4 regions of the Paenibacillus sp. SORGH_AS_0306 genome follow, and region 1 is predicted to be linked to each of the others. Evidence: riboswitches for the same ligand, from Rfam matches in the RefSeq annotation. Region 1 holds a riboswitch; each other region holds the start of a gene.
What was found. Region 1 has a riboswitch for cyclic di-AMP ahead of QE450_RS19210 (hypothetical protein). Riboswitches for the same ligand answer to the same signal wherever they lie in the genome.

Region 2: another riboswitch for cyclic di-AMP. It lies ahead of kdpF (K(+)-transporting ATPase subunit F); the one in region 1 lies ahead of QE450_RS19210 (hypothetical protein).
Region 3: another riboswitch for cyclic di-AMP. It lies ahead of QE450_RS20635 (C40 family peptidase); the one in region 1 lies ahead of QE450_RS19210 (hypothetical protein).
Region 4: another riboswitch for cyclic di-AMP. It lies ahead of QE450_RS20355 (resuscitation-promoting factor); the one in region 1 lies ahead of QE450_RS19210 (hypothetical protein).

What each region holds. Positions count from the first base shown of each region.
Region 1 covers NZ_JAUTBP010000001.1:4,345,388-4,348,577, forward strand. The annotation lists gene QE450_RS19195 (hypothetical protein) at 1-374, opposite strand, end outside; gene QE450_RS19200 (hypothetical protein) at 398-718, opposite strand; gene QE450_RS19205 (oxidoreductase) at 764-1,501, opposite strand; gene QE450_RS19210 (hypothetical protein) at 1,583-1,978, opposite strand; cyclic di-AMP (ydaO/yuaA leader) riboswitch at 2,099-2,276, opposite strand; gene QE450_RS19215 (hypothetical protein) at 2,688-3,146, shown strand.
Region 2 covers NZ_JAUTBP010000001.1:1,621,655-1,624,844, reverse strand. The annotation lists gene kdpA (potassium-transporting ATPase subunit KdpA) at 1-1,567, opposite strand, end outside; gene kdpF (K(+)-transporting ATPase subunit F) at 1,587-1,667, opposite strand; cyclic di-AMP (ydaO/yuaA leader) riboswitch at 1,916-2,097, opposite strand; cyclic di-AMP (ydaO/yuaA leader) riboswitch at 2,160-2,364, opposite strand; gene QE450_RS07305 (carboxypeptidase regulatory-like domain-containing protein) at 2,668-3,190, opposite strand, start outside.
Region 3 covers NZ_JAUTBP010000001.1:4,663,936-4,667,125, forward strand. The annotation lists gene motA (flagellar motor stator protein MotA) at 1-248, opposite strand, end outside; gene QE450_RS20625 (hypothetical protein) at 445-738, shown strand; gene QE450_RS20630 (GNAT family N-acetyltransferase) at 821-1,336, opposite strand; gene QE450_RS20635 (C40 family peptidase) at 1,602-2,075, opposite strand; cyclic di-AMP (ydaO/yuaA leader) riboswitch at 2,089-2,228, opposite strand; gene QE450_RS20640 (YwhD family protein) at 2,707-3,190, shown strand, end outside.
Region 4 covers NZ_JAUTBP010000001.1:4,602,879-4,606,068, reverse strand. The annotation lists gene rnmV (ribonuclease M5) at 1-537, opposite strand, end outside; gene QE450_RS20355 (resuscitation-promoting factor) at 735-1,853, opposite strand; cyclic di-AMP (ydaO/yuaA leader) riboswitch at 2,177-2,400, opposite strand; gene QE450_RS20350 (TatD family hydrolase) at 2,596-3,190, opposite strand, start outside.

The DNA of each region.
Region 1 (3,190 bases):
CCTTCAGCCGATAATGTATCTCGCAACAGCGTAATTACAGGTACAGCTAATTTGAGATCTTGATAATTGAAATAGATTTGAAAATCACTGATATAGACCGCATCCAGACCGCACCCTTTTTCAGAAGGATCATCTTCTGACTCGGTAGGCTTAGCAGCTTGTGAATATGTGACCTTGAGATACCCGATCAACAACATCGAAGCAGGCGGAATGGTAGATTGATCATCCGATAGACTCCTAGAACCAACTGTAGATACTTCTAGCGCTGGTTCTGGTCTGTGCATATAGATATTTAGACTATGGGAGTGCGGTTCAAATGCAATATAAAAATCGCCAATTACACGACTGCACAGTGGAATATACCCGTCTGGCATAGAGCACTCCTACCTGTTATTCATTATTTTTGTAGAAATTGAATTGTAAATTGAATCGCTTCTAATGCTTCTTGCACAAATGCTTTATTTTCTTTTTCCCATTCATTCGGATCGTCCATAAATGAATCATCTAACCAATCTTCAAGTCCAGTCACGATTTTGCGACGTTCATTAGGTGCAGGTGCTTTTCCACGTAATGCTTGAATAGCGCTTCGCATCACTTTGCAAGAAGATTGGATAAAAGGATAATCGTCTTTATCCCATGCTTTGGCATTATCCATATCGTAAAAAGCAATCCATTTTTCGATAATTGAAGCGGCTTGCTTTGGTTCTAACTGAGGCATATTGATATTCTCCATTTCTATAATTAAAAATTGAACTATAACCTACTACGATCTCGCTGATTTGCTTATCGAAGCAGAGCGACTCTGGGACTCGTCTGCGATTCGTTGTAATTGATCTGACATATATATGTGAGTACCTGACTTGGAGGTCTGAGCGATCCGATACATCGCTCGTGCAACGTCACTTGCTTCGATACCTCGATATTTGCGGAGAGGACCTATCATTAGAAATGATAGTGCTTGAGAGACTACAGCACCGAATTGCTCTCCTGCGCGGCTATTTTTGCGTTTGCCTAGCAATAAGGATGGACGAACAATCGATAATGAAGAATAACCAACTTGTTGTAACCGTTGCTCCATATCTCCTTTGGTACGTGTATAAAAAATACTGGATTTGGGATCAGCGCCCATCGAGCTGATCACGATAAACTGCTTGGCTCCTTGTTTGTACGCCACCATAGCGACAGACACAGGATACAATACATCAATCTCGATCATCTGCGCTTGCGTTCCTGCTTGCTTAATCGTTGTACCGAGACAGCAAAAGACATCATCTGCTTTCATCTCTGCTCGATAATCTTCTAATCTATGATAATCCACTACGATCTGTTGCAACTTCAGATGTTGTAGTTGTTGCACAGGTTCACGGACAAGAGCAATCACTCGTGTATATTCTGTGCTATCTAATAACTGACGCAACAACTTTTTGCCCACAAGACCTGTTGCTCCAGCGACGAGTGCTGTTTTACCGATCACAACGATCATCTCCATTCTGCGCATCATCTTGGTTCTCTATCTTCTTTATTATCAAGATATCACCGACAAATTGCAAAATAAAATGATCGTTGGATCAGCAGTCTTTTTTTATAATAAAAACGAAGCACTACTTCCATTGGTATGAATAATATAATCTGCACCCAAACCACGATAAATTAAGCGTGATTGGCTACCTTCTGTAATGACATATAGCTTATCAGATGTCCATGCACGACAGATCTGGATATAACGACAACATAACGGTAGACTACGTTCAAATAAATAGATTTTGCCAATATTCAATTGCGGGATACGCCATAAGTCTTGTCGCTGAGTATCTATTACCAGAATATGCTCAATACCTATCTTTTCAAATCGAATCTGATCTGCCTGACTGTTCACTATAATAGCAAACGGTATTTTTTTAACTTTGAGTAATTGAATAAATTGCTCCCCTGCTACTGTAGCAGGCGATACCAGTACAAATTCCTGTTCGTACTCCATGCGTGTTCGCGCTCCTCCACTCATTGTAGACAACAAAAAAAAGCCGTTAGAAGAGGACCTCTTCATCAGCTTCTAAGACAGGAGCAAAAAAGCCCCTGATATGGCATAGATGACTGTTGTCGTCTCTCTTATTGCAGCTTACGAGGTTAGCTGACGGATTCGGAAGTAAGAGTCTCCCTACAGATAGATCAGCCTGAGCTGTCGTCTCTGATTCACCCCTGAATAGATCTTGTAATACCCTGTCTATTCGTATGGTTCCCCCGCTTTCTGAAAGGTCTAGATTTAGCCTTTCAGCCATTAAGCTGTAATGAACTTGAATGAAATCATACGCCCGCCTTTTTCGTTTGTAAAGCAGTCTGACTCTTCATAAGGAGTGAATTTGAATCAATTCCTTTATCTTTTGAGCAGTATGCTCTTATTTGCATCATTCCATCCTTCTTTTTCTGCTGTTTGCGCAGTATTTATATAAACGGTTGTATCAGCGAGCATGATAGCCATTAGAACGTGATTGAGACCAATGAATCCGATTACATCGTTATTTTCAAGCATATAACGCCTATTAAAAGCTTAGATTTGATTTTACTTCTATCCTTAACGGTACTATGATTGCTAACAATATCTGACATCAAAAAAGTGTGCCGGCTACTGATTTATCTGGTTTTACTATGTATAGAGATAGCGATTTTATTTGAAGGAGTGTAGATTTGAGATGAGTTTAATTTCGCCGATAGCGCCTGCTAGCAACACTGTATCCACGGTGGATCTGGCTACACATCATATTCATTCGATTGAAGTGTTTCAGTATGATAATCATCTGCTCGCGTTACCTGATATGGATGGGTATCTGCATTGTGGGCTGTTAAAAATAGCAAGTCATGGGATTACCGGTTGGGCGGAATATTCGTTTACCGATCAGGTTCAACATTTAGACCTGGTGAAATGGTGCCGGGTATTCTCTACGCTGAAAAAATGCTCGCTAGAGCAAGCCCAATCTCATATCGCTCAACATCATGCTAGCTGGGGAGATGTGCGTAGTCAGGTGATGGCAGAGGCTTTAACTGATCTATGCAATCGTCTACAAGATCCGCCCGATGTATGGGCATCTTCTGATATACTGGTGAATCATGCTTTTTTGTTAGATTATACAATCGCTTATTATTCCTTTTAAATAATTATGGTTAATGGATCATAACTACCTCAATAAAGGAGTGT
Region 2 (3,190 bases), 2.7 Mb from region 1:
CTTGATCTGTACGCAATGTTCCGCTTGTTTCTGGAACAGGTTTTTTCGCCATTAATGACCCTGCAACAGCTAACAACGTTACCATTGAGAAATAACGACTGATAAACATAACGACACCGGTCATAATATTCCAAAACGGTGTATTATCGCCTAGTCCTTCAAATCCTGATCCGTTATTCGCAGCTGATGAAGTAAATTCATACAACGCTTGTGTTAATCCATGATAACCTGGATTAGAAATCGTATCGGATTGTGTCATCACAGCTATTGCTGTTGGCGCTAATACCAATAAAGGTTGAATCAGCAATGTGACTGCAATCAGCTTCATTTCTTTACCTTCAATTTTGCGACCGAGAAATTCAGGTGTTCGTCCAACCATTAGACCGGATAAGAACACAGCAATAATGGCATACATTAGAATATTTAATAATCCTACACCAGAACCGCCAAATACCGTATTAAGCATCATATTCCCAAGTGAAATCAATCCGCCAATAGGTGTTAACGTGTCATGCATGTTATTGACAGCACCTGTCTCTGAAGCGGTTGTGACGACAGAGTAGAATGAAGATTGTGCTTCACCTAACCGTACTTCTTTACCTTCCATCGATCCAGACTGATGTTGAATACCTAATTGATTAATCAATGGGTTCCCTTGAGATTCACTGACAAGAGATACACTAAGCATGACGACAAACATCATCACCATTGATACAAATAATACTCTACCTTGTTTCGAGTTGCCGACCATTTTACCATACGTAAATGGAAGTGACATCGGCACAAGTAACATCATTAACATCTGTAACATGTTACTGAATCCTCCCGGATTTTCAAAAGGATGAGCAGAGTTGGCTCCAAAATACCCGCCACCATTGTTACCTAATTCTTTGATCGCTAGAAATGATCCTATAGGGCCGGTACCAATCTGTTGCTCTGTTCCTTGTAACGTCTGCGCAGTGATTAAAGTATGCAATGTCTGCGGTACACCTAATCCTACAAATACAATTGCCATTACAAATGCTAATGGTAATAAGATTCGTGTGATTGCTCGTACGAGATCTGTAAAGAAATTGCCGAGCGGCTTACCTGTGATTCCTCTAATAAATGCAATAGCGACTGCAATCCCTGTCGCCGGCGATACAAACATCATAAAGATGATCGCTGTCATCTGTGAGAATAAAGACAATCCGCTTTCTCCGCTATAATGCTGTAAATTGGTATTTGTAATAAAACTAATCGCTGTATTAAATGCCAGATCAGGACTCATATTAGTAATTCCTGCTGGATTCATTGGTAAAATATGTTGGAAACGAAAGATCATGTACGTAATCAGCAAGATCACTGAATTACTGATCAGAACCGCTCCTGCATACTGCTTCCATGTTTGATTTTCATTTTTGATACCGCCGAACCTGTAAATCCATTTCTCTATCGGATAAAACCAACGATCCAAGCGATTGGGTTTATTTTCAAAAGCATAAGCAATATAATGTCCGGTTGGCCGAGCAATAAGTATAGCGATGATAATAGTGACTGCAATTCCGATATATGAAAAGATACTCACGATGTTCTCCCCTGACCCATTAGAATTTTTCTGGATAAATCAATGCATAACATAGATAGATTGTTAATCCACCAATAATAATCCACAGCAGCCAAGTCATCGCTCATTCCTTCTTTCTCCGATAGCTACAGATGCCCATTGCAGCAACCCGCTCAACCCTAAAGTCATGATCACCATTAAACCAATCATCAGTATATCCATCATGTGTGTAAGACTCCCTGCATTCATTTTGTAAGTAATCATTTGCTAAAAAAGGCATAAAAAAAGAAGCCTGGAGAAAAGCAGAACTTTTCCCCAGGCCTCTACAAACACGCACACTTATCGTGTACCTGCCGAGTTGCTGGTTAGGAGTTCTCCCCTATACGCTTACGGAGTTAGCTGTCGGATTCGGGCTGGAAGATCGCCCGTTCCGGTAGATACCGGAATTCACCCCATGTTGTGTAGTAACTGACTCTTCGTATCAGTTATCTTCATCAACGGTTGGTTCCCCCGCTTTTCATATGCATATGAAAATTAAGCGTTGTGACATTGTTAACATATCAAAAAACACAGAGTCGTATTACACTGTGTCAGATCGGCACAAGCTTCACACTTCTCTCCTAATCCACGCTTACGAGGTTAGCTGTCGGATTCGGGCGGTGAGAGTCGCCCTACTGCATTGTCTGACTATACCATGGTTAAGTCAGTATGCAGATTCACCCCAACGATTCACATTCCGGCTCTCACACCGTTTTGTGAAATCGCAATTTGGTTCCCCCGTTTTTCGGTTAATACCGAAAACTCAGCGATCAACAAACATTGGAAACTTCATTTATATCAGTTGCTGAATCGTATTCATCAACTGCCTGCAATGAATAATACGCCTGTCCTTGTCAACTGTAAAGCTGAGAAAAGACGCAAAAAAAGCTGTGAATCATCACAGCTTTCATTTTCAGATAACTATTGAAAAGTTATCTATCTCAGGCTCCTATTTTCTCTCTTTTTCATCGTTTATCTACTTTTTTATTTTAGTTACATGATATTAATCATTGTTTTGCAGTAAATTCTGAAAACGATTATGTCATTTGTTACGCAACATCCTATCATTTTGCCTTGTTATGTCAACCTGTATAAATTTCATAAGCAAAATGGTACAACGTGCTGATGTCTGAATTGAGTTGTTTTCCATTGTTGAAAAATTGGATTCTGACTACATCATAGTAATGTCTGTACCGAGAAGATTGGAATGTATATTGTCCTACACCCGGGTTATTAATATAGACAGGCATTGTAAAATTACCATACCCATCCGTAGTAGCTGTTCCAGAAATCACTTTGCCATTTAAAATAGTCGTGATATTGGTAGTTACTATAGCATTGCCTACAGGAGTACCTGTTGCATCAAATGCACGACCAGTAATCACTATATTGCTTTTCACACGCCACTTTTTACCTTGTCCATAATCAATAAATCCATAGACACCACCATCTGTAGTGATATCACTAACAGTCACTCTTGAGACATCTGCTGTCTGATAATTAACAGATAATTTGTATGGTTTAGTGAGATCGAATGTGGAAGGTGCTAATACTTGAATATAATAAGTGCCCGCAGGTAATGTAACTTGACCATTGGTATTCTGA
Region 3 (3,190 bases), 320 kb from region 1:
AACATACCTACTAGATCTTTTTTGTCCATTAATTTTTGTTGAACAAAAACAACTTTGAACAATTTGCCAAGACGTTTAACTTCATTCATTGGAAAAGCCATAAAGATTGTTGCTGCTGTACCAACAAAAATGATGACATAAGCAGCCGGGTTATTAACCAGATTGATAAGGGGGGCACCTTTTAGAAGCATACCGAATATAAGTGAACCCAAACCAAGTATTAGACCAATAATTGTTGAAATTTGCATAATACACCTCGTCCGTGAGTATATAGTTTATCTCTCTCATCATCCACTTCCATGTAATGATGTGTTTTCCAAAAACATCTGATACTCTTTTATCGACAAGATATGCTGCATTGTTAAGAGTTTTTTAGTGTATATTTGCGTTATAATGTAAATAAGTTGGGAATTGTAACAATATCGACAGATCGGGAGGTTGAGTATGGGCGTTAAGCATGGAAGAGATTATGAAGAGATATTGAGTGATTTAACATCAGCAGTAGCCATGATTCCAGACAGTTATTTGTTTTTTGATATGGAACCTCAAGAGTGGGAAGTGCTTGCTGAAGGTGAACGAAATGAAGTAAATGAAGCGTTGGCAGAAGACTTATTTTTTGCACTCGGTTCACAATCTATGATCCATGTAGGTAGTGGGGTCGTTATCTATGATGCAGACACACATCGCATTGATATTTTGATTGGCAAAGAAGAAATGACATTTGTGACCTTGATCTAACAAAAGATTAATAAAATACGTATATAGCAAAAGCACAGAGCAGATGAACTAGAAGATCATCTACGCTGTGCTTTTTGTTTGTTTATATATCAAGATAACGTGCATCAGTAGGTGCTTGATAGACCATACAATAAAAAGGCTTCATACCATCAGGCGTTCTACGCTCATACATATCTGTAATATAAAAGCCTGCTTTTTGATACGTACGGATAGCCCGCTGATTCCAGGTCAACACTTCCAGATCGATTTCGGCTGTCGCGTTACGGTTTTGAGCCGTTTTTACAATAGCTTCTACAAAAGCTTCTCCATAACCATGACCACAAAGATCAGGACGCATACCAATCCCTAAGCGTATCGTATCTCCTAATGGAAAAAGTTGAGCAAATCCGGCTAACTGTTCTGTCTGATCCAATACCGATACATACTGTTGTTGCCGAATCTCAGGATCACCGAACTCAATCCCTAATTCTTTCATTTGATCCCAGGGCATCCAGCCGTAGATATTATAAGGAGGATCATATATCCATGTACATACTTGGGCAGCATGTTGTTCTGTCAAAGGAATCGTATGAAAAATAGAATGTGACAGTGAGCTCATGACATAACCTCCTCTGACTGTACTTTATATATACCATAAAAAAAACTTAAAAAATTTGCAATATCCTGTTTACCATAATTACGAGTAGGTTAATAATAAGTAGACATAATTATAAAGAACAATTGATATAAATTTATTATTTTATGTAACCTATTGGATGTTTAATACGTCTTACTTATATAGGAACATAAAAAAACCACTAAAGATTCTGGCGGGAATCTTCAATGGTTTATAGGTTCATTTATATGAGTTGTAAATACGATGATTAATTGTCAGTTGCGAAGGTGTTATATGTGGAATCGCTCATAACACGTTTAGCACCAACGTAACGATTTTGATAGTAATCCATGCTCAAACTGTCAATTCTCACACCTTTGGAAGTAGAAGCGTGTGCGAAGTTACCATTTCCTACATAAACTGCTACATGTGAAACGCCAGCCCCAGTAGTATTGAAAAATAACAGATCTCCAGCAATTAAATCACTTTTTGATACAGGCTCGCCTACTTGATATTGAGAGCTAGATTGGCGAGGAAGATCAATGTTCATTTTGCTGAATACATATTGTGTAAATCCTGAGCAGTCAAAACCGCTAAAAGATGTTCCACCAATACGATAAGGTGTTCCAATAGCTCCATCGATAACTTGATCCATTTTAGAATCTGCATGCGCACTTGTTACTCCAAGTGACGTAAATGCAATAGCAAGTCCCATTACTGCGGCTGTTAGTTTCTTTTTCATGTTCAAAATCAATTGTCCCCCTTCCAATTGCCTACGAGGTTAGCTTAAGGATTCGGTAGAAGGTATTCCCCTATGATCCCTCCGAAACAAGATCAATTCACCCAAAACGGTTCCCCCGTTTCCCGGTACCACGGAATTTGGCTCAAAGCTTGGTGTGTACCGTACACGGATCATTACGACAAAACGACAAAATTTTCAGTTGCTATAAAGGTTACAGCATTTAGTTTTAAAGTTTACAAAGTTGTTACTAAAATCTCACTGGATTTATTCTACCAGAGGTTTTTTACTTTGGCAAACGTTTATTCATCTGTTTTTAAGATTTACTTTTGTATTTTAGTGTTAAATCTCTGTGAAAGCCTATGGTTATCGTCTTTTTAAAAGTTAAAAAATTTTAATCTTTTGCTCATATAGTGACGTTTGATGAAGAATTGTGATCACTATATATACTTTATTCGGTTCATCGATCTCAATAATGAACGTTTTTTTCCTTTTTTTATGAAAATTGATGACAATAATCGACTTTATTGGCTTTTAAGGCAATATTCGATACAATATGAATAATAAATCGAACCATAAATCTATGTATAATAACCTTATTTATACTGACCCCACAAAGGAGTATTTGAACGATATGGATGAAAATCAACCAAGTAAAAAGTCGATGTCACTTAATATTGTAAGTAGTAGTGCAAAAAGCAGTAAACACAAAGGTTTTGGAGCAGGAGCGATTAACCTCAATAATGTGTCCCCTATCATTATAGACCATGGCGAAGCAAAAATCGATGTTGGTGCAATGCATGCCAAAAGTAAAGTAGAAAAAGGGATCAAATTTACGACTAACCGCGAAGAAGTAAATGGTGGTCGTCAAGTATGGCTAGTATGGGTAGCAGTCGATAAATTAGCTGAAGGTGTCAATTATGCTGGTGCTACAGCTTGCGAAATGTGGATTAACGAAGAAGAGAAAAAAGGCTGGAAAATCCTCGCAGAGCATGTGAACAAATTGGATTATGCTATCAAGCGTCGCATTATGTTAGAAGGTTTGGGAAGCGAAGAAAAAGCTGCACTTAAAAAATTATTGGTCGCTCATAACGAAGAATGGTGGAACCAATCTTCTG
Region 4 (3,190 bases), 260 kb from region 1:
CTCCGCTTCCATTTGTGAAAGTGCTGCTGCAAATTCTTCACGGCTTATTCCAAAAATGCGCAAACGCTTATGGAACTGTTTTCCGTTGCCATACCCTATCCCTAACAAGTTGCCCATTTTCATTCTTCGCTCTGCTGCATCTGGCTGCATTACCAGTCCTGTCATAATCAAGTCTTCCCAATCGATCAAAATCTCTGCTTCTGGCATTTCAGAATGTACACGTGCAAGTGCTTCACGAATCGCTTCAGGCGAAGCATTCTCAACACCGATATCACCTTTGAGCGTAGCTTCGCTTTCAGGAATAAAAGCATGTTTACAACCAGGTACTTTCTGCGCGACGATCTTACGTATCCGTTCACCAGCAAAATCAGGATCTGTTAATATGATCACACCGCGGCGTTCTTGAGCTAACTTCACCCGACGAATAACATGAGCTCCAATCGCTGAACCACCAGTTTCGATCGTATCCGCGTCTACAGCTCGTTTAATCGCTACTGTATCGTCTCTACCTTCCACCACAATCACTTCTTTAATCACGTTGATTGTACGCTTCCCTTCACTCTGTAAATAATGACCTCTATCTATTCACTATAAATTGATCTTAACAGAACAAAAAGAAGAGGAATATTCCTCTTCTTTTTGTTTTCCTTATTCACGCTCATGGTTAATATTATTTATATCATATAACAGATGACTGGGCTTAAGCAATGGCGTTATCCCAATCAACACCCTGACTAGGGTTTAACCGGACCAATTACATATACAGTGTAACCGGATTTACGTCCAAATGCTCTTGCTTGGCTCAAGCTGTCTATATATACGTCGATTTTATTACCGTTAATAGCACTACCGGTATCTTCAGCACGGCGGAAGCCAATGCCTTCAATGTATACCCACCATCCCATAGGAATGACACTCGTATCGACTGCAATCGTACGACCTTCTGTTACACGTGCTCCAGAAGCAGTCACTGTACCTAGACCAGGTTCTTGAGACGAATAAGCAGTAAGAGATACATTGTTCAGTACTTTCGCATAAGAAAAATCTACACCTGCTTTGGAAGTACTATTACTGGAACCTCCACTAGATGATGCAGCTGCAAGAAGCTTAGGCTCTTCTTTTTTGGTACCTATTGCTACAATCTTATCTTGCACTTTTGCGGTTGTTTTTTTATCAACCATACGTTTGGAGACGAATTCTCCATCTTCGTATACTTTCTCGATGTATTGAACCACTTTACCTGTTTGACCACTTTGTACTAACTTTGTTTTACCTTCAACCATAGAAGCATCGGTTTTTTTAACAGTTTGATAAGGAATCTTTACAACTTTTTTCGCTACAAACGATTTGGTGCGAACAATCTTGATATCCATATTGTCATGAACTGAAGATTCCATTGCTGGTGTAAGTTGATCTTGACCTGACAATGTTAATCCAGCTTGCTCCAATGTGTTACCAACTGTCTTAGAGGTGGTATAGATTTTCTTCGTACCACCATCTGCCGTAATGTTTACTGCAACCGCATGGTTAATGTAAACTTTATCGCCATCTTGAAGTGCGCCATTCATCGGCATTGACACTTTATCTTGTGGTGCCACTTTAATTTGATTTTCATCAAGCAGTTGAGAAAGCATCAATTTACGTGTTTCCACGGTTTGTGCTTTGCCGTCAATGACAACAGAAATATTTTTACCCGCTTGATTATAAAGTAGGGACAATAGCATCGCTGCAAGAGCGATAACCAATAATGCAGCCCACAATACATAGCGTAGATTTTGTTGCTTCCAACTCAGCGCATAAGACATGCTGGATGAGCGCGAACCATGGGTTTTTTCGAAAGGAGCAATTGCCACTTCTTCCGTCCTCCTTCATAGTCTCGCCGTCTAGCTGTGACGTAATTGTATATGACGCGACTATATAACAGAATTTTCACAGGCTGATCGTAAGCATAAGATTATCGAATCTGTGTGATAATCTTTCGTGATGTTCAAAAATGCCTGCGCCATGGTCAGTCTAAGGGACATACCTAATATCTGAAAGATCAAGCTTCAAATATCGTATCTCTGTACCTTTTCGTTTTGCCCAAAACAAAAGAAGCCTCTGGAAAAGAGCAAGAGCAACTTTTCCTTGGCTTCCGACGTATTTGAATACAGTTCGGAAAACGTTAGAAAATACGAGGTTGCCTCTGCATCGCTTACGGGGTTAGCTGTCGGATTCGGACACATTGTATTGCTTGCCCTTTGAAGGCTCCTCCGCTCATGGCGCGAGTACCTCCAATTCACCCCATAGACCCTGTAAAAGGAATCATACATAATGACTTCGGTATTCTGATAATAATGGCTTGAAGACATATGTTGGTTCCCCCGTTTTCCTATGCAGGAAACTCAGCGAGACCGAATCATGGAATCTTGCGTGATAACAGCAAGATTAAATCACTGATGAAATAATATCCCGAACCCAACCCTCATGTAAAGCGACGAGCAAGCACGTTTTTCTGAATAAATGGTTAAAAAGTTGTCATATTCTCCGATTTTTTGATGATAATTTATTCATATATCCGTTTAACGATGTTTTTTGCGTGATTTACTCTGTTTTTCATCGAATGCCAAATCGTTCCAGTGCATTTTTAGTTGTAATTGTACTAATTTCTTCCAGTGATACCCCTTTTAGCGCTGCTGCCGCTTCTGCTACAAGTGTCACATAACCGGACTCATTTCGTTTTCCACGATAAGGATGTGGTGTCAAAAATGGGGAATCTGTTTCAAGTAAAAGACGGTCCATCGGAACCTTTTGTAACACCTCTTTAGGTTGCTTCGCATTTTTGAATGTAATCGGTCCTCCAAACGATAAATGGAAGCCCATATCAAGACACATTTTGGCTGTTTCCCAGCTACCTGAAAAAGAGTGCATCACTCCTCCGACTTCATGTGCATTTTCTTCACGTAAAATCTTTACAATATCTTCGTGTGCATCACGATTATGAATCACAATCGGCATATGAATGGAGCGTGCCAGACCAATTTGTTCACGTAATACTTTGTGTTGCACTTCTTTTGGTGAAGTATCCCAGTGATAATCAAGACCGATCTCACCGATAGCGACTACTTTCTCATGTTTGCATAACGATTCGATCCATTCGAGATCACCAGGTTGCATATGAATCGCATCTACAGGATGCCAACCTATCGCT